3 regions of the Bradyrhizobium sp. 160 genome follow, and region 1 is predicted to be linked to each of the others. Evidence: predicted binding sites of a transcription regulator. Region 1 holds the regulator's gene; each other region holds the start of a gene.

Region 1 (6,678 bases):
CTGGATGGTCGCGGTGTCGCGCTGGGTTGCGGCGCTGCCCGGTGCAGTCGGCCGGATCCCTGCGTTCGGCACCGCGCCGTTGATCGCGGCAAGCCTCGGGATCATCGTGATGGGTCTGTTGCGCACGCCCTTGCGCTGGTCCGGTGCCTTGGTGCTGCTGGCTTCCATCGCGTGGGGGCTGTCGGTGCGGCAGCCCGATATCCTGATTGCCGGGGACGGCGCCAGCGTCGCGGTGCGGGGCAGGGACGGGCAGTTGCATGTGATCCGGGCGAGCAAGGATGGCTTTCTGCTCAAACAGTGGTTAGCTGCCGACGCCGATCCGCGCGATGCCGGGAGTAGCTCGCTGGCTGACGGCGTGTCGTGCGATGAGTCCGGCTGTGTGACGCCGCTTGCCGACGGTCGGCTGGTCGCGCTTTCCCTGCGCATCGATGCGCTGGCTGAGGATTGCAGTCGTGCCGCGCTGGTGGTCACGACGCGCCCCGCGCCGCCCGATTGCGCGGCGATGGTGGTCGACCGGCAACGTCTCGCCAGCCAAGGCGCGCTGGCATTGACGCAGCGTGGTGACGGCTTTGCGATTCAGGCGGTGAGAGCAAGAGGCACAAGCCGTCCCTGGCTGCCGGCCGGCGCCGGCGAGGGTGATTTCGACGGCAGCCTTGTGCCGAGGACGGCCGCGGCCCGCAACCGGGATGCAACGCCGGCGGAGACCGACCTGCAGGTCGACGATTAGGCGCCGGACGATTAAAAACAAACGCGAAGAGTAGGTCCGGGTCCGACCGGACGTTCCGCAGCATTAAATCTTACCATCTCGCCGGCCTCGGCCGGCGATGGCAATTTCAATCCTGGCCCGACCCCGCGGGCGGGGACGGCTCAGCCAATCGGCAAGCGCGTGATCGTCGACCGGCTATCGGCGACGATCTGCGGCTTGTGCTCGCGCTCGCTGACCGGCTGCGTCACCGGCAATTGCAGCACGGTTGCGCGCTGGCCTTCGACGAGCTGCGTCACCAGCACGTATTTGCCGTCGGGGAATTCGATCGCGTCATGATGGCGGTCGGGTATGTGCGGATCGATCTTGCCGAACTTGCCGACGCGGGAGTTGATGGTGCGCGTCCAGATCCAGCGATTATCGTAACGGACGTTGTCGGCGAAGGCGAGCTCCGTTCCCGGCAGCAGGCAGACGGCCACGGTCGGATCGGCCGCGGAAGCAAAGCCGCGCGTTGAGGTGCCGCGGAACGTTGTCGACACGATCGTCTCGCCGACTTCGGCGGGGCGAGATGCAACGGCATGCAGGCTGTAGTCACACATCGGGTGCTCCTCATTCGAAGATAGCAACCCGCGCCTCCTTCGGAGGCGCAAGCCTCTATCAGAGTGGAAGCACGTAACGCTCTGCTCCGTTGTAGGCAAATCTGCGGCTGGCGTTGCCGGACGCGATCACATTATCTTTCCCGAAGCCATAGGAACAAAGCTCGCTTCAGTGCATTCGGCGGATGCGAGCGCCCGTGGCCTACGGGCGCCGACCAGGGGAATGTGGCCAGCTTCGCCGTGGCTGTCGGTCGATGGCAGTTCGGGCGTTGCGGAAATGCTCGCTCCCTGCGTGCGCCGACTTGCGTGCGTGGTGCTGCAATTGAGTTGCGAATGCTTGCGCGGCCGATCAAGCGATCAGCACGCTGCGAAGGCGCTTAAGGCGATCCTGCACATCGTAATCTCCTAAGATCTCTTCACAAGCGATGAGTGCTTGGGGCCGCATGCCGAGGATGGAGCGCCGGAGAGAGGGGCCGGATAATCTGCGCAAGACCAAAAGACTATCCAGCTGGAGCGGACCGTCGTCCGCTCCAATCGGAATCATTGGTATCGAATGACCGCTAGCTCGTCTCAGTACTTGCGGTACAGCCCGATCAGCTTGCCCTGAATCTTCACCCGGTTCGGCGGCAGGATGCGCACCTCATAGGCGGCATTGGCGGGCTCGAGCGCGATCGACGCCCCCCGGCGGCGGAAGCGCTTGAGCGTCGCTTCCTCGTCGTCGATCAGGGCCACCACGATGTCGCCGGTATCGGCGCTCTCGTTACGCTGGATCAGCGCCATGTCGCCATCGAGAATGCCAGCTTCGACCATCGAATCGCCGCGCACTTCGAGTGCGTAGTGCTCGCCTGAGCCGAGCATGTCGGGCGGCACGCTGATGGTGTGACTGCGGGTCTGCAACGCTTCGATCGGCGTGCCGGCCGCGATGCGACCCATCACGGGCACCGCAACGGGACGCTCGCCCTCGTCCGCGGAAGAACTGGAGCTCGCGCGCACCTTGCCGAGATTGCCCTCGATGACGCTCGGCGTGAAGCCGCGGCGGCTGCCGGCGGCGGCCTGGAGCTCGGGCAGCTTGATCACCTCGATGGCGCGGGCGCGGTTGGGCAGGCGGCGGATGAAGCCGCGCTCCTCGAGCGCAGTGATCAGGCGATGGATGCCCGATTTCGAGCGCAGGTCGAGCGCATCCTTCATCTCGTCGAAGGAGGGCGGCACGCCGCTTTCCTTCAGACGTTCGCTGATGAACCGCAGAAGCTCGTATTGTTTGCGCGTTAACATCTCGACCAAAGTCCCCCGGTTGATGTCGTTCGATTCCGAGACGCTGAATTGGAGCGGTAGACCGCTACATGCTCGAAACAAATCATGAACGGACACTATATGTTCCATATGTGTTCCGCAACTGCTTAATTTACCGTGAACGCGGCAAAGTTCGCGGAACGCGTGTAGTGGATGCGTTCAGACGGGCAGGCGCAGCACCTCGCAAGGCGAGCCGGCCTCTGCCTTCGGAGCGAACGGTGCGCGGACGAGAAGTGCCTGTGCTGCAGCGAGATTCGCAAGCAGCGAGGAATCCTGGTGATCGACGGGAAGGGCCACCAGCGTGCCGTCGTCGCGCGTCTCCAGATGTGCGCGCAGATAGTCCGCGCGCATATCGTTTGCGTCCACATCGCGGCCGAGCACGGCGCGCTCTTGTCGGTGATGAATCACGGATCGTCCCGACAAGGCGCGAATCAGCGGCACCAGGAACAGGAAGGCGCACACGTAGGATGACACGGGATTACCCGGCAGGCCGATCACGCGCATCGCGCCGAGCCGCCCATGCATCATCGGCTTGCCCGGGCGCATCGCGATCTTCCAGAACGCCATCGCGACGCCTTCGTCCCTCAGCGCCTGCTGGACCAGATCGTGGTCGCCGACCGACGCGCCGCCGCTCGTGACCAGGATCTCGGCGCCGCTCTCGCGGGCGCGGCGGATGCCGGCAGTGGTGGCCTCCAGCGTATCGGCGACAATGCCAAGGTCGATGGTATCGGCCCCCTCGCTGCGGGCGAGCGCGTGCAGGGCGTAGCCGTTGGAATAGACGATCTGGCCGCGACCGGGCGTGGTTCCCGGCATTACCAGTTCGTCGCCGGTGGCGAGGATCGCGACCTTCGGACGGCGGCAGACGGCAAGCTGCGGATGATTCATGGCGGCGGCGAGTGCGAGATCGCGCTCGGTGAGACGGGTTCCCTTGCGCAGGAGCAGGTCGCCTTCGGAGAAGTCGACGCCCGCGGGGCGGATGTGGCGGCCGGCAATGGCGGCTTCCTTGATCGTGATGCGCTTGCCGTCCGCAACCGTGTCCTCCTGGATCACGACTGCGTCGGCACCGTTGGGAATGACGCCGCCGGTGAAGATCCGCACGGCTTCGCCGGGGCCCAGCGTTCCCGCGAATGGACGACCCGCCGCCACCTCGCCAATCAAGGTGAGCGCACTATCGAGCTTTGTTGCATCGCTCGCGCGCACCGCGTAGCCGTCCATCGCCGACATTGCTTCCGGCGGCTGTGTGCGCAGCGCCGCGACATCGCGTGCGAGCACGCGATGATAGGCCTCGTTGAGGGAAACCATCGCTTCAGGCAGCGGCTCCGCACCTGCCAGCACCGCGGCAAGCGCGTCAGAAACCGGCATCAAGGCCAAGGGCGGAAACTCCTGCTGAGCATATCGGCAATGGGCGGCGAAAGTTCTAGCCGAGTGCAGGCGTGAGGCAAAGGCGCCGACAGGATGATTTATCCTGCGTGATCTCCGTCATGAAGAATCGTGCGCAGACCGGTCACGGCATGATCCGGAAGGCGAGACAGACCGGTACGAGGATAGCCATGGCGAGGACGACAAGGATGAGCGCCACGGCCAGCATCGGATCAACTCTGCGTCTGTTCGCCCGAACTGACGCCGGCTGTCACGTCCGGAGCTTTGGGGCTTTGATCCTTGTCCGGCAGCGGATCGGCCTGCGACTTTAGGTCGGCGGCCTTGCTGATCAGCTTGGCGGAGAGGCGCGAATCCGAGGTGGTCTTGGCGAATTCGAGCAGCAAGGAGGCTTGCTTTGTGAGGTAGGCTTTGCCCAGCACGAGAATAAGTCCGATGTAGACGTCCCAACGGACTCATAGAGTCCGGAGGGAGGTATTCCGTTCCCGGAACTCTGTACAAAAATGTACAAAGTGAATTGGTCCCTACCCGAGCGGATTTGGGTGCCCGGAACCCGACCCGATCCGGTCGGCATCGGTGGTCAAATTCCCAACGCTAGCAAGGCCTTGCCGACATCACCGGGCGAGGTGACATGCACCGCCGTCAGTCCACGCGCTCGCGCCCCCTCGATGTTCTCGGCAAGGTCGTCGAAGAAGACGATTCGGCTGGCTGGCAGGCCGATCGCCGCCACGACATGATCGAACGCCTCTGCATCCGGTTTGCGCAGGCCGATGCTGGACGACAGATAGAGCTCGCGGAAATGCCCGAGCACCCCGGCATATTCCTTCGAGAAATAGTCGACATGTGGCCGGTTGGTGTTGGAGAAGGCATATAGCGGCACCTGCTTCGCCGCGCGCGGCAAGAGCTCGGCGATCTCAGGCATCTCGCCGGCGAAGATCGCGTTCCATCCCTCCAGAAATTGCGCGTCGGAAATGCCGATCCCGAGCGATGAACGCAGCGATTGGAAATAATCCTCGTCGCTGATCTTGCCGACCTCGTGCAGCCGGTAGGCCTCGTCACGCACATAGCGTGCGACGATGGCCTCGGGCTGGCAGCCCGCATGCCCCGCCCAGCAGGCGATCGCCTTGGAGAAATCGATATCGAGCACCACGCGGCCGAGATCGAACAGGAGCGCATCGGCGCTACCGGGGGAGAGTGAGGTCATCGCGTTCTTTCACTTTTCAGTATCGGTAGGGCTCGTGGTCGAACAGCGGGAACGCGCTGAACACGCTCGGCGCATTCGTTGCGGTCGCCTGATGCAGGCAGGATTTGTCGACTTCGGCGAACGAGGTGGCACCCAGGAGGCCGAGGCAGCGCAGCACTTCGTCCTCCAGCAGTTCCAGCATTCGCATCACGCCTGCTTCGCCGGCCGCGGCCAGCGCCCAGCATTGCAGCCGGCCGATGCCGACGATGTCGGCGCCGGCCGCGATCGCCTTGACGATGTCGGTGCCGCGGCAGAAGCCGCCATCGACCATGATCTTGGCGCGGCCCTTCACCGCCTCGACGATTTCAGGCAGCACATGCATGGCGCCGCGGCCGTGATCGAGCTGACGGCCGCCATGGTTGGAGACGTAGATCCACTCGACACCGTGATCGATCGCGATCTGAGCGTCCTCGGCGGTGGCGATGCCCTTCAGGATCAGTGGGATCCTGAACTTGTCCTTGATCATCTTCACCGTCCGCCATTCCAGACCCTTCTGGAAATCGCCGCCGGTCGCGCGCAGGCGGCTTTCGCGAACGTAGCGCTTGGCGATGTCACGTTCGCGACGGCTGTAATGGGCGGTGTCGACAGTCAGGCAGAACGCGGCATAGCCGTTCTTCTCGCTCCGGCTGACGACATCGGCGACGAAGGCATCGTCGCCGCGGACATAGAGCTGATAGAGCCGCAGCGCGTCGGGCGCGGCCTCGCCGGTCTTCTCGAGCCCCGGCTCGGACACCGAGCTCAACATGTGCGCCGCACCGAAGGTGCCGGCGGCGCGCGCGACGCTTGCCGCGCCATCGGGATCGAAGATCTCCAGCGCACCGACGGGGGCGAGCACCACCGGCAGCCGCATCCTGCGGCCGAACTGCTCGACGGAGCCGTCGACCTTGCGAACGTCGCGCAGCACGCGCGGGCGGAAGGCGATCTCGTCCAGCGCCATGCGGTTGCGGCGCATCGTGGTCTCGGTCTCGGCAGCGCCGACGATGTAGTCCCAGGCATTCTGGTTGAGGTTGGCGCGCGCCTTCCGGATGAACTCGTGCAGGTTCTGGAACGGCTCGTTGCTGGCGCCGAGTTCGACGTTCCTGTCCGGCCGGATGCGGGGCGCGTCATTCATTGTTGTCCTCCCGAGAATTTGAAGTCTTGTCGCCATCGCCTAGCGTGTCCGGCCCTCCAAAACCATCCTAAAATCGCATAGCTGCGAGGCGTGGGCGGCCGACCGATGCCGCGTTGCGCGAAGCGGTTTCGGAACGTTGCCAAAAGTTTAAGCCGAAGCGAAGGGATTTCGCCGGCGTACCGCCGCCGGCCTTCCAGGCGGCCTTGAAGAAACCAGAATGGTGTTGTGAGAGGTGACCTGGATCGCCATTTGCATGGCGGCTTCCAAGCCCGAGAGATAAGCCCTCAACAGAACCGCTAAGCAAAAGGCCAGCCTATCCATGCGGAAAACCCTGCTGTTCCCCCTGGGCGCGCTCACG
Region 2 (6,678 bases), on a different contig from region 1:
CTGGATCCATTGCGACGTTATGGACGGACACTTCGTGCCCAACATCAGCTTTGGCCCCGACGTCATCAAGGCGATCCGGCCGCTGACGAAGAAGGTCTTCGACGTGCATCTCATGATCGCGCCTGTTGATCCTTATCTCGAGGCGTTCGCGAAGGCCGGTGCGGACGTCATTACGGTGCACGCAGAAGCCGGCCCGCATCTGGATCGTTCGCTTCAGGCGATCCGCGCGCTCGGCAGGAAAGCCGGCGTGAGTCTGTGTCCGGCGACGGCGGAGAGTGTCATCGAATATGTGCTCGATCATCTCGACCTCGTGCTGGTGATGACGGTCAATCCCGGCTTCGGCGGCCAGTCCTTCCTCGACTCCCAGTTGGCGAAGATCGCACGGATCAAGACCATGATTGGCAACCGGCCGATCCGGCTCGAGGTCGACGGCGGTATCACGCGCGACAATGCTGCTGCCGTGGCTGCCGCGGGCGCCGATACGCTCGTGGCGGGTTCCGCGGTGTTTCGCGGCAAAGGCGCCGCGGAATACGCGGCCAATATTGCGGCCATTCGCGCCGCCGCCGACGCCAGCTTGCTTCCAAAGCCGCAAGACAGGTCTGCGCAGCGGATGCGCGTAAGCGATGGAGGCCCTGTCCGGTAGACTACGTCATCGATCGCCGCCTCTACGCCTGCCTTGGCGGGCGGCGAGAATTCAGCGTGCGAATCCGCGCCGACTGGAACTTTGGCTCCCCTCCGCATTTGCTAGAACTAACCGAGGCTGGCGCGCGGCGGGCGCAGCAAAACTTTTGCATGACCGCCATCGGCCTGACGCAAATCGGGGCAATAAGCCCTGGGAATGCGAGGGAGGGTCTCATGGAGAACGTACGTCGCTACCGGGCGCTCGCGTCCCTCTGTCGTCAGCAGGCAGCCTATAGGCCGCTCCAGAACTGGGAGCTTCTCGGCCAAGCCGAACATTTCGAATATCTCGCGGAAGTCGAGCTCAAGGCGCATTTCGACGCGTGCAATGCACAAGGCGGCGAGGACGCCCCGGAAGCCGTGGCCTGGAAGTCACCTGCCGCGGCGTGACGGTGGCGGGCCGGCTCGGCTCAATGTCGGCGCGGGCGACCGACAGGCCGACCGTGCGGATCGAGAGCCCGGCCGACATGTCTTGCCAGATCGGGCGCTGAAGCTTCGCGCAGACCGCATCGTCTTCGTTGATCGTCTCGCCGCGCTGGCCGGTCCCCAAATCTTTGCCAAGATTTAATCGCGTGGACGGGACGCCGTAAGGTGGCAACGACCATGTTGGGCGCAAGGCGACAGCTGCTCAACATGGACATCTCGACATGAACGATCGCGTCAATTCCGACATCACCACCTCCCGCAAGATCCTGAGAACGCGCAGGCTCGCGCTGCTCGGCACCGTGGCCGCGCTTGGCGCGGCCGTGCTGGCGGCTGCTCCCGGCGCTTTGCCGTTCGGGATAACCTCCTTCGCCGCGCCGGCGCAGGCCGCCGAAACGGCTGCGACCCCGCCGGGCTTCGGCGATCTCGTGGCCAAGGTCAAACCCGCCGTCATCTCGGTGCGGGTCAGAATTGACCAGAGCAACGACAAGAGCGCGATGCTGCAACAGAACCGGATGGATTCGGACGAAGACTCGCCGCTCGACCAGTTCTCGCGGCAGTTCGGTTTCCGCTTTCCGGGTGGCATGAACGGCATGCCGCGTCAGCGCCGCCAAATGATCACGGGCGAAGGCTCCGGCTTCTTCATCTCCGCCGACGGTTATGCCGTAACTAACAACCATGTCGTCGATCACGCCGAGTCCGTGCAGGTGACCATGGACGACGGCACGACCTATACCGCGAAGGTCGTCGGCACAGATCCGAAGACCGATCTCGCGCTGATCAAGGTCGAGGGCAAGAAAGATTTTCCGTTCGTCAAATTCTCCGACCAGAAGCCGCGCATCGGCGATTGGGTCGTTGCGGTCGGCAATCCATTCGGCCTCGGCGGCACCGTCACCGCGGGTATCGTCTCGGCCAGCGGCCGCGACATCGGCAATGGTCCCTATGACGACTTCATCCAGATCGACGCGCCGATCAACAAGGGCAATTCGGGTGGTCCGGCTTTCGATATGAGCGGCAACGTGATCGGCGTGAACACCGCGATCTTCTCGCCCTCAGGCGGCTCGGTCGGTATCGGCTTCGATATTCCGGCCACGACCGCAAAGCTCGTGGTGGCGCAATTGAAGGACAAGGGCGCAGTCACCCGCGGCTGGCTCGGCGTGCAGGTGCAGCCGGTGACGCCGGATATTGCCGACAGCCTTGGCCTCAAGGAGGCGCGCGGGGCGATCGTCGACAATCCGCAACCCGACAGCCCGGCGGCGAAGGCCGGCATTGAGGCGGGCGACGTTATCACCGCGGTCAACGGCACGGCGGTCAAGGATTCCCGCGATCTCGCCCGCACCATCGCCACCCTGGCGCCCGGCAGCTCAGTCAAGCTCGACGTCTTCCACAAGGGCGAAAGCAAGACTGTGACGCTGGCGCTCGGCGAGCTGCCGAACGAACGGCAGGCGCAGGGCAAGGCCTATGACGGCAAGGTGCCGCCGGGCGCCGGCACGCCGCGCCTTGGGCTTGGTCTGGCTCCCGCCGGCGATGTGCAGGGCGCCGGCCGGGAGGGTGTCGTCGTCACGGAGGTTGATCCGGAAGGACCGGCGGCGCAGCGCGGCATCCAGACCGGAGACGTCATCCTCAATGTCGGTGGCAAGGCTGTCAGCAATGTCGCCGAAGTCCGTTCGGAGCTGGCGCAGGCCAAATCGTCCGGCAAGCGCAGCGTGCTGTTGCAGGTCAGAAGCGCGGATGCCACCCGATTCGTCGCGGTGCCACTGGCGTAAGGCGAGCTTGGATCGCTTCAATCCAAAAAGGCGGCCTTCCGGCCGCCTTTCGCATTCGTATCCAAGACCCCCCACGGGCCACCGATAACATTCTCGTTAACGGCAGGGTGGGTGACCCGGTTCGTCCGAAAAAGCCGTGTTCGGCCATCAGACTTTCTGGCCGCGCATCTGCTCGGCGGCAATGAAGCCGTGAATCGGGTTTGCGAGCGTGGAACTTCGAACCCCCCGACCGCTTTGTGGAACTGGCCGGTGGTTCGCATTTGATCGGTGCCGACATGGATCGATTGAAGCTCTCGCTGATAAGTACGCTGCTCGTCGCGTGGTTCATCCTGCCGGCAGGAAACGCGCTCGGGCGCGACGATGGCCGCTATGCGAACTCGCCCCTGAAGCCATGGTTCGACAGCCTGCGCAGCCACCTCGGTCCGTGCTGCTCGGATGCGGACGGCTTTGCCGTCTCCGATCCCGATTGGGAATCGCACAACGGGCATTACCGTGTTCGGCTGGACGGGCAATGGGTCGAGGTGCCGGATGAAGCCGTCATCACCGAGCCGAACCGCGCCGGCCGCACCATGGTGTGGCCGGTGAAGACTGCGTTCGGGATTTCGATCCGCTGCTTCATGCCGGGCAGCATGATCTGACCGAGGTCAGCGCGACCGCTTGGTGGATTTGCGCTTTGACGATGCCCGGGAAGATTTCTTGGAAGATTTCTTGGAAGATTTCTTGGCAGATTTCTTGGACGTCTTCTTCTTGGACGTCTTCCGCTTGGAGGCCTTCTTCGGGACTTTCTTGCCCTTCTTGCGTGCCTTCGACAGTCCGATCGCAATCGCTTGCTTGCGGCTCTTCACGCGTCCGCCGCGACCGCCACGTCCGCTCTTCGCGGTACCTTTCTTGTAACGCCGCATCTCGCTTTCGACATCGCTGCCGGAGCTGCGCGAGTAGCGGCGCTTCTTTGCCTTACGTGCCATGCCTTTTCTCCCTTGGCCGAGGAAGAACCGTCGGACACCGGCATGGTTCCGAACAGCACGCCTGCAATGTTCCCGGCGGTGAAGCCAGCCTTAGAACGAATTCGCCAGTTCGATCTCCGCCTCCAGCACCTGGATGCGCCGCGCAGCCTCGGCGAAGGAGAGATCCCGCGCATATTGTGTCGGCTGATACGCTTCTTCGCTCAGCCGCTTCAATCTCAGTCCCTGCGCCCGTGTCATCTGCTCACTAAGAAAAACCCTGGCGTCGTATTTGGCCTGAACCTGCATGTAGCTCCTCCGGTTTGAAAACATGATTTGACTATATGTTCTTATTTTGTTCTAACAAGCCATGGACAACAGAATTAACGAAATTCGGCGTAAAATCAGCGCCTTGAGGTTGGAAATGGCCGAGGTCGAGGCGTCTGTGCGCGATCTCGTCAACGGCGATTGCGACTGCACCGAACGAACTCTGGCGCAGATCGATCTGCGCCGGAAAATCAACCTGCTGATCGATGAATGGAAGGCGGCTGGGGGCGGTGACGTCCTGCCTGACGTGCGCGGCCAGATGCGTCTTCGCTCCGTGAAGAATGTCGACAAGGCGGCGCGCGTGTTGGCCGGTCACTAAGCGTGCGCGCAAGCGACATGCTGCCGATTGTCGATGCCCTCGGACACCTAACGGGCCGCGCTGTGCGGGCCGTGCCGGACGAAATCTGCGGCAACGTTCCTTCGTCCGACGTGATGACGCGCCGGCGCGTGACCGCGATGTTGCGCGAGGCTTTATGCGGCGATCGCTATGCCTGGAAGAGGTGAAGCGGGCCGGCGGCGATACGCTGGTCAGCGCGCCGACCTGTGGCGCTAAAGTAGTAGCGGTTTTCCGAGAAGATGATGCTCAAACAACAATCTGAAGCGCAATGACGGTTCATCCAATCTCATTGCGCTTTATGGCGCGAGGGACTGGATGAATCGTCATCGTGCTTTGGTGAAGGCCCCGCGCTGAACGCGGGACTCTCACGTTACCGCGCAGAGCTCACTTGGTGTTGCTCATGCCACCCTTGTTCGTCATCGTGCCGCCCTGGTCGGAGCCGGGGCCAGAGCCGCCTTGACCGGAGGGATCGGCACCCTTGGAGGACTTGGTGTTCGCGCCCGTGGTCTGCGACGATGACATTGAGGATCCATGTTTGGCCTTGTGCGACTTCGCCTGCGCGGCGAACGGCGCGGCAGCGAGGCCGGTTGCCAACATTGCGGCGAAGGCGAGCTTGACTGTTTTCATATGGAGGAACTCCCTGAGTTAAATTGACGCAGGCGGCCAACTGCCGTTCCTCGCAGGAGTTCCCGACAAAGCTTCCCCTAGGGTCACGCGCGCTTCAAGATTGCTTGTTCTCTTCCAGGATGAACACGATGCCCGTGAGCGTCGCGCCGATCGCGAAGGTCGTCCCCAGTGTGAGAGCGAACCCAAGAGCGGCTTGGCTTCCGCCATGACTCAGCAGATTGGCGACGGCTGGATTGGACAGAATGAGTGTGAGGCTGAAGGCGAGGCCGAGGGCTGCACCCATCATCGCATGTGTCATCAGCTTGATGAGGCCGGTGGGAGAGACCAGGCCCGACGACTTCTTCGCGCGCATGGAACTATGTCCCGATTTGGCCCGCAAACGCGCGCAATAGTCATTGGTTCCATCTGGATGAAGGAATTTTCATCGCCAGCTTCATCCGACGTTCATGCCCGGCTTGCGAACATGAGCGCCATCAACACGGGACATTGGATATGGGCAAGGTAGTCTTTCTGTACCGCTCGCTGGCCTATCGCAACGCGGCCGCAGACATCTTGCGCAAGGCGCGCAAGCTCCCGCGCGGCGCGGAGCGAAGCGCGGCCCGGCGCTACGCGAAGGCGTTGCGTGATCTCGCTCGAACGGAAGCTTGGCTCGAAGGACGCATCGCGCGCGACCCAAGGACGGAGCAGCGCATGACGAACACGGCGTCCGGCTAAAGCTCTCCGTTCCGATTGAGGGAAGCTCTCGATTCTTGGCTTGACGCGTTTTCTTGACGCGAACCGGTCACCACTTCGCTGGAAAACGCTCTAACCGGATGCGCGCTGCAACTCGGCCGCCGCGGCGGCATCAAATTTGCTCGGTGCCGTCGCCGCCGGCTTGCGTGTCAAGGGTACCTCGAGGCGGCACAACAGTCCCTCAGCGCGCCAATCGAATTTCGCCTGTCCGCCGAGCTGGGACTCGACGCTCGCGAGCAGGCTCCGCGTTCCGAAGCCTCGGGATTTCGGCGTCCTGACGAGCGGGCCGCCAGTTTCCTCCCAGGTCAGCGTGAGGAGCTCGTCATCGACCTGCCACCCGATCATGAGCCGCCCGGATCGCGTCGAAAGCGCGCCATATTTTGCCGAGTTGGTGAAAAGCTCGTGCAGAGCGAGCGCGAGTGTCTGGGCAGTCGTCGGCAGCAATTGAACCTCGGGGCCCGCCAACCTGATCTGGCCACTCGGCGAGTAGGGTGCCAGCTCCTCGTCGATCAGCTTGGAGAGCTCGGCTCCCTGCCAGCTCGACAGCGACAGGATGGTGTGCACGCGCGCGAGCGCATTGATGCGTCCCTCGACGGCATTGACATAGGCCTTGACCTCGTCGGCACGGGTGAGGCGCACGATCGATTGCGCCAATGCCAGCGCGTTCTTGGCGCGATGATCGACTTCCCGCGCGAGAAGGTTCTGCTGCTCTTCGGCGCGCTTGCGTTCGGTAATGTCCACCGTAACGCCGCTCACCCGCACCACGCGGCTGCTATGGTCGACCGTTGCGGCCGCTGTGCCGACGCACCAGCGTACCTCACCATCGGGCCGCACAATGCGGAACTCC
Region 3 (6,678 bases), on a different contig from region 1:
AGCTGATCGCCGAGACCCGCAAGCCAGAACGGGCGGCCGTCCTTGGTGAGACGCACGACATCGTTCTCGTAGACGGGTATACCGGCCGCTTCCAGTGCCCGATGCGCCATGGTCGGGCCATTCCCGGCCCGTTGCACGGTCTTGTCGTCCCAATAATCGTGGTTGCCCATGACGGCGTGAACGCCGAGCGGCGCCCTGAGGCCGCCGAGCACTCTGGCCCATTCGCTCGACGGGATGATGCGGGTGACCTGATGCAGGCCGGCGACATAGTCGCCGAGCAGCACGATGAGGTCGGCATTCAGCGCGTTGGTGCGGTCGACGATGGCCTCGATCCGCTCCAGCGGCATCCAGGGATCGCAGGCATGGATGTCGGCGATGACAGCGATCTTCAGCGGAAGATCCGCCGGCCATTGCCGCGGCGCCGGATGATAGCGGGTGACGCGGAGCCGCAGCATCGGCTCGACGCCGACACCGTAGGCCGCGGTCGAGGCGCCGAGGGCGGACAGGGCGCCGATGGAACGGATGAAATGACGGCGAGTGATCATGGACGCTCGATGGTGATGCTGGTTCTCGATGCGACTCGATTGGAGCGGAATTGGGGTGCGCTCGTGCAGACCGCCTGCATCTCCGTGCAGAGACCTGCACAAGATTACCGGAAATTCACGAGCACCGGAGCACTCTGCACTTGCGTAAATCAGTCGTCGCTCTCGTCCGAGCCGAACAGGCCGAACTGGGCCGCATCGCGCGAGGGCTCGGCGAGACCGAGGTGACGGAAGGCGTGCGAGGTGAGCAGGCGGCCGCGCGGGGTGCGCTGGAGATAGCCGCACTGGATCAGATAGGGCTCGATGATGTCCTCGATGGCATCGCGCGGCTCGGACAAAGCGGCGGCCATGGTCTCGACGCCGACCGGGCCGCCGCCATAATTCTGCGCGATGGTCGTGAGGTAGCGGCGGTCCATGGCATCGAGGCCTGCGGCATCGACCTCGAGCGCGCTGAGTGCGTGGTCGGCGATCTTGCGGTCGATCTTGTCGGCATCGGCCGCCGAGGCGAAGTCGCGGACCCGGCGGAGCAGACGGCCCGCGATGCGCGGTGTGCCGCGGGCGCGGCGCGCGATCTCGTTGGCGCCATCGGCGGTCATGCCGACATTGAGCACGCGCGCGCCGCGGCTGACGATGCTTTCGAGTTCTTCAATGGTGTAGAAATTGAGCCGCACCGGAATGCCGAAGCGGTCGCGCAGCGGATTGGTCAGCAGGCCAGCCCGCGTGGTGGCGCCGACGAGGGTGAATTTCGACAGCTCGATCTTCACCGAGCGCGCCGCCGGGCCTTCGCCGATGATGAGGTCGAGCTGAAAGTCCTCCATCGCGGGATAAAGCACCTCTTCCACCGCCGGACTGAGGCGATGGATCTCGTCGATGAAGAGCACGTCGCGCTCTTCGAGGTTGGTGAGGAGGGCGGCGAGATCGCCGGCCTTGGCAATGACAGGCCCCGAGGTGGCACGAAAGCCGACGCCCAGCTCCTTCGCCACGATCTGCGCCAGCGTGGTCTTGCCGAGGCCCGGGGGACCCACGAACAGCACGTGATCCAGCGCCTCGCCGCGCTTGCGCGCCGCCTCGATGAAGATCGAGAGATTCTTGCGCGCCTGCTGCTGGCCGACGAAGTCGGACAGCGATTGCGGACGCAGCGCGGTGTCGCCGACGTCGTCGCTGCGGCGCTCGGGCGAGACCATGCGATTGGCCTTGGGATCGCTCACTCAGCGAACTCCTCGTAGGGTGGGCAAAGGCGCCCTTCGCGCCGTGCCCACCACGTCACCGGTCGCTCCAAAGGTGGTGGGCACGTTGCGCTTTGCCCACCCTACGAGACCGAGCATTGACGCGCTCACTTCGCGAGCTCCTTCAGGCCGAGGCGGATGAGCTGCGCGGTCTCGGCATTCTCGCCCGCACTACGCGAAGCCGACGCAATCGCCGCGGCGGCCTGCGGTTGGCCGTAGCCGAGATTGACCAGTGCGGAGATCGCATCCGCCACGGGGCGCGGCGCGCGCTGGTCGTCGACGGCGCCGGCGAGATGCACCACTGCCGGATCGACATTGGCAAAGGCCGGCGCCTTGTCCTTCAGTTCGGTGACGATGCGCTCGGCGACCTTGGGGCCGACGCCGGGCGTGCGCGCCACCGCCGCCTTGTCGCGGAGCGCGATGGCATTGGCGAGGTCAGCCGGCGATAAGGTGCCGAGCACGGCGAGCGCGACCTTGGCGCCGACGCCCTGCACGGTCTGGAGCAGGCGAAACCATTCACGCTCCTGGTCAGTGCGAAAGCCGAACAGTTTGATCTGGTCCTCGCGGACATAAGTCTCGATCGACAGCACGGCCGCTTCGCCCGGAGACGGCAGATGCTGCAACGTGCGTGACGAGCAATGCACCTGATAGCCAACGCCGCCGACGTCGAGGATGACGAAATCCTCACCGTAGGAATCGATCAGGCCCTTGAGCTTGCCGATCATATCCCCACGACCTTCAGCCTGAGCGCGGTGCTCTGGCGGTGATGAGCGTGGGTGATGGCGATGGCGAGCGCGTCGGCGGCATCCGCCGACGGCGGCTCGGCCTTGGGCAGCAAAATCTTGAGCATCATCGCGATCTGTTGCTTGTCGGCGTGACCGGCGCCGACCACCGTCTTCTTGACTTGGTTCGGCGCATATTCGGCGACGACGATGCCGAACATTGCGGGCGCCAGCATGGCAACGCCGCGGGCTTGGCCGAGCTTCAGTGTCGCAACGCCGTCCTTGTTGACGAAAGTCTGCTCGACCGCGGCTTCCATCGGCTGGTGATCGGACAGAACGGCCGCGAGCCCCTCATGGATCGCAAGCAGCCGGCTCGCCAACGGCAAGTCGTCCGGCGGTTCCACCGAACCACAGGCGACGTAGATCAGACGGTTGCCCTCAGCCTCGATCACGCCCCAGCCGGTGCGGCGCAGGCCGGGGTCGATGCCGATGATGCGAACGGGGCCGCGAATCGGGAGCGCAGTCATGGGCCAGTGATAGCGGCTGGCCGCCCGAAGCGAAACAGAAACAGAACGGAAGTAACAGGGGAAGTGGGATACCGCGGGGCGCACCGCCGCTCAGCACACATCCGGTGTCATACCCGCGAAGGCGGTTATCCAGTACGCCGCGGCTTATCGGTATTGTTCGAATGTTTCTGGAATACTGGGTCGCCCGGTCCAGCCGAGCGACGACAGCGGAGGGTTGAGGCCCTAGCCGCCCATCTTCGCCATCAGCGCGTCCGACACCTCGAAATTGGCGTAGACGTTCTGGACGTCGTCGTGCTCATTCAGCATGTCCATCAACTTGAGCAGCTTCTCGCCGGTCTCGTCGTCGACCGACACCGTGTTCTGCGGCTTCCAGATCAGCGCGGCCTTGCGCGGCTCGCCGAACTTGGCTTCCAGCGCCTTGGCGACGTCGCGATAGCCTTCGGTCGAGGCGTAGATCTCGTGTCCGCCCTCGCCGGAGATCACGTCGTCGGCGCCGGCCTCGATCGCCGCGTCCAGCACAGCATCGTCAGAGGCGACGCTGCGATCGTATTCGATGACGCCGGTGCGGTCGAACATGAAGGAGACCGAGCCGGTTTCGCCGAGATTGCCGCCGGACTTCGTGAAGAAGGAGCGGATGTCGGACGCGGCGCGGTTGCGATTGTCGGTCAGCGCCTCGACGATGACGGCGACGCCGCCGGGGCCGTAGCCCTCGTAGCGGATCTCGTCATAATTCTCGCCCTCGCTGCCGAGCGCCTTCTTGATGGCGCGCTCGATATTGTCCTTCGGCATGTTCTCCTGGCGTGCTGCGATCACGGCGGCGCGCAGGCGCGGGTTCATGGCGGGGTCGGGTGTACCCAGCTTGGCCGCGACGGTGATTTCCCGCGCCAGCTTGCCGAACAGCTTCGACTTCTGGGCATCCTGCCGCCCCTTGCGGTGCATGATGTTCTTGAATTGGGAATGTCCGGCCATGCGTGGTCTCTTGAAGGGTCTCGGGATCGTTCGCCGATGGGTGGGAGGCGCGGCCTTATAGGCCGCCAACCCACCGGAATCAAAGGGATCTGCTGCTCTAAGGTAGCACTGTAAAGGTAGCCGCCGTAATGGCCTCTGCCTAGGTGTCAGGCATCGTTAACCCTGACTTCATTTCAGCCTGCGAAAATAGCGTCCGACCGTCCCCCGACCAGAGAGACCCGATGGCGTTCGGACTATTTCGGAAGCGTCTGCCGGACATGGCTGCGCCTGCGGCAGCCTCGCAGGCTGCGCAACCGGTGGCTCATTCCGAGCCCGCCGGGATCGCCGATGGCGACTCGGCCCGCGAGATCCTGGAGCTGCTGGAACTCGAGCTCGGCGCGATGATCCGGCAGCTCGAGCGCGCCGCCAATTCGGTGGCCGGCGGAGCCGAGGCGACCGCCGCAACCCTTGCCGCCATTCGCGACCGCACCGACGCCCTGACCGGCCGCACCAACGCGGCGCAATCGACCGCCTCGACGTTCGCCCATGCCGCCGACAAGTTCACGCAGTCCGCACTGGGAATCGGAGCGCAGGTTCGCGAGGCAGGCAAGCTCGCCGACGAGGCCAGCGCCGCTGCGCAGGAAGCCCGCGCCAATGTCGATCGCCTGCGCGCGTCCTCCGCCGCCATCGGCAATGTCGTCAATCTGATCGCGCAGATCGCACGGCAGACGACGCTGCTCGCGCTCAACTCCACCATCGAGGCCGCGCGCGCCGGCGCGGCCGGCAAAGGCTTTGCAGTCGTCGCGACGGAAGTGAAGGCGCTCGCAGTGCAGACCCAGGGCGCGACCGAAGAGATCACCAAAAAGATCGACGCACTCCAGCGCGACGCCGCCGGCTCTGCGGATGCCGTGCACCGCATCTCGCAGGCGATCGAGGCGATCCGCCCGGTGTTCGAGACCGTCAACGGCGCCGTCGCCGAGCAGAACGCCACCACCAGCGAAGTCTCCGGCAACGCTGCCAGCGCCTCGGACTTCATCGTCTCGGTCGGCGAGAGCGCGGCCGAGATCGACGCAGCGACCAAAGCGGCCGAGACCCATGGCGAGAACGTCGCCAGCGCCGGCCGCGCCGTCACCACCTTCGCGCAAAAGCTGAAGTCGCGTTGCGCCGTGCTGCTCCGCCAGAGCGAGCACGATGACCGCCGCAAGACCGAGCGCTTGCCCTGCCATCTCAAGTTCGAAACCGCGCGCGGCGTGATGCCAGTCTACGAGATCGCGATGGACGGCGTGCTGATCGGCGGGGCGGACGCAGGCCGGCTTGCGCCGCAAGCGCTGGTCGAAGGCACCCTCGAGAACGTCGGCGCCTGCCGCCTGCGCGTGGTCGAGCAATCCAAAGCCGGCGCCCGCGCGCATTTCGTCGGCCCCCATGCCGAGCTCCGCGAGAAGATCGAGGACAGTCTGTGGTCGATCCATGAGGAGAACATGGAATTTGTCACCCGTGCCATGGAAGCCGGCAACGCCCTGACCAAGATATTCGAGCAGGCGGTCGCGCGCGGCGAGGTCAAGATCGACGACCTCTTCGACACCGACTACGTGGAAATTGCGGGCACCGATCCGCAGCAATATCGCACAAAGTATCTGGACTGGGCCGACCGCGCGCTACCGCCTTTCCAGGAGGCATTCCTGGCAAAGGATCAGCGCATGGCGTTCTGCGCCATGGTCGATCGCAACGGCTTCCTGCCGGTGCACAACAAGATCTATTCGCATCCGCAGCGGCCGGGCGACGTGGCCTGGAACACCGCCAACAGCCGTAACCGGCGGATCTTCAACGATCCGGCGGGGCTCGCCGCCGCGCGCAACCTGCGCTCGTACCTGGTCCAGAGCTATGCGCGCGACATGGGCAACGGGAACACCGTGATGATGCGGGAGATCGACGTCCCCATCCGCGTGCAGGGCCGGCACTGGGGCGGATTCAGGACGGCCTACAAATTGTAGTGCACGCTCAGGCAAGACGGCAGGCGCGAATCATCCTTTAAAGCTGAAGCTGGAATGGGAATGCTGCCGTGAGCCGGCGAACGGCTCTCCTTGAGGACTCATCGCACATGTCCGCCGTACAACTTGCAGTCATGGACACCGGCTCCAACCGGGCGCTGGCCGAACGGCTGATCGACCAGCTCGCCGACCGCATCGGCGGCCTCGGCGTGGAACTCGCCGACATCGCCGGCAATGTCCAGGAAGTCGCAAGCCGCGTCGCCAATCAATCGGAACGGTTTCACCACCTCCAGAAGACGGCCGAGACGATGGTCTCGGCAAACCACGACATCGCCAACGCATCTCAGGCGGTGCAAACGACGTCGTCCGCCGCGGCCGACGAGATCGCGCAGTCGCGCAGCACAGTCGATACCGCCGTCAGCCACATCTCCGAGCTCGTCGCCGCGGTGGAGCGGATCGAGGCGCGATTGAGCGCCGTCGGCTCGGCGCTGGCCCAGGTGGCAAAGGTCTCCGGCTCGATCGAGGCGATCGCCAAGCAGACCAATCTGCTGGCGCTGAACGCAACCATCGAAGCGGCACGCGCCGGCAATGCCGGTCGCGGCTTCGCCGTGGTCGCGAGCGAGGTGAAGAACCTCGCCGAGGCCACTCGCCAGGCCACGCATCAGATCTCCGACACCATGCGCGATCTCGACGGCCAGATCGAAGGCCTGATCGGCGAGAGCAGC

What was found. The regulator LexA, encoded in region 1, represses DNA repair genes until DNA is damaged. The targets are predictions, from matches to a motif close to TGTTCNNNNTGTGTTCNG.
Region 2: the regulator LexA is predicted to act here: its motif matches at 4,154-4,171, upstream of IVA98_RS26800 (DUF3072 domain-containing protein).
Region 3: the regulator LexA is predicted to act here: its motif matches at 3,048-3,065, upstream of ruvC (crossover junction endodeoxyribonuclease RuvC).

Annotation. Positions count from the first base shown of each region.
Region 1 is NZ_JADPKD010000008.1:597,443-604,120, reverse strand. Features, by position in the region: partial or broken gene IVA98_RS05630 (ComEC/Rec2 family competence protein) at 1-727, shown strand, start outside; gene IVA98_RS05625 (hypothetical protein) at 868-1,302, opposite strand; gene lexA (transcriptional repressor LexA) at 1,870-2,571, opposite strand; gene IVA98_RS05615 (molybdopterin molybdotransferase MoeA) at 2,749-3,960, opposite strand; gene IVA98_RS05610 (hypothetical protein) at 4,182-4,388, opposite strand; gene IVA98_RS05605 (HAD family hydrolase) at 4,547-5,170, opposite strand; gene IVA98_RS05600 (alpha-hydroxy acid oxidase) at 5,187-6,320, opposite strand; gene IVA98_RS05595 (S41 family peptidase) at 6,640-6,678, shown strand, end outside.
Region 2 is NZ_JADPKD010000063.1:240,717-247,394, reverse strand. Features, by position in the region: gene rpe (ribulose-phosphate 3-epimerase) at 1-643, shown strand, start outside; gene IVA98_RS26820 (hypothetical protein) at 856-1,068, shown strand; gene IVA98_RS26815 (Do family serine endopeptidase) at 1,326-2,867, shown strand; gene IVA98_RS26810 (hypothetical protein) at 3,143-3,505, shown strand; gene IVA98_RS26805 (DUF6496 domain-containing protein) at 3,512-3,832, opposite strand; gene IVA98_RS26800 (DUF3072 domain-containing protein) at 3,923-4,117, opposite strand; gene IVA98_RS26795 (hypothetical protein) at 4,233-4,454, shown strand; gene IVA98_RS26790 (hypothetical protein) at 4,472-4,639, shown strand; gene IVA98_RS26785 (hypothetical protein) at 4,857-5,099, opposite strand; gene IVA98_RS26780 (hypothetical protein) at 5,194-5,451, opposite strand; gene IVA98_RS26775 (hypothetical protein) at 5,592-5,813, shown strand; gene IVA98_RS26770 (HWE histidine kinase domain-containing protein) at 5,904-6,678, opposite strand, start outside.
Region 3 is NZ_JADPKD010000083.1:5,484-12,161, forward strand. Features, by position in the region: gene IVA98_RS33955 (metallophosphoesterase) at 1-545, opposite strand, end outside; gene ruvB (Holliday junction branch migration DNA helicase RuvB) at 695-1,726, opposite strand; gene ruvA (Holliday junction branch migration protein RuvA) at 1,876-2,493, opposite strand; gene ruvC (crossover junction endodeoxyribonuclease RuvC) at 2,490-3,017, opposite strand; gene IVA98_RS33975 (YebC/PmpR family DNA-binding transcriptional regulator) at 3,240-3,986, opposite strand; gene IVA98_RS33980 (methyl-accepting chemotaxis protein) at 4,208-5,956, shown strand; gene IVA98_RS33985 (methyl-accepting chemotaxis protein) at 6,064-6,678, shown strand, end outside.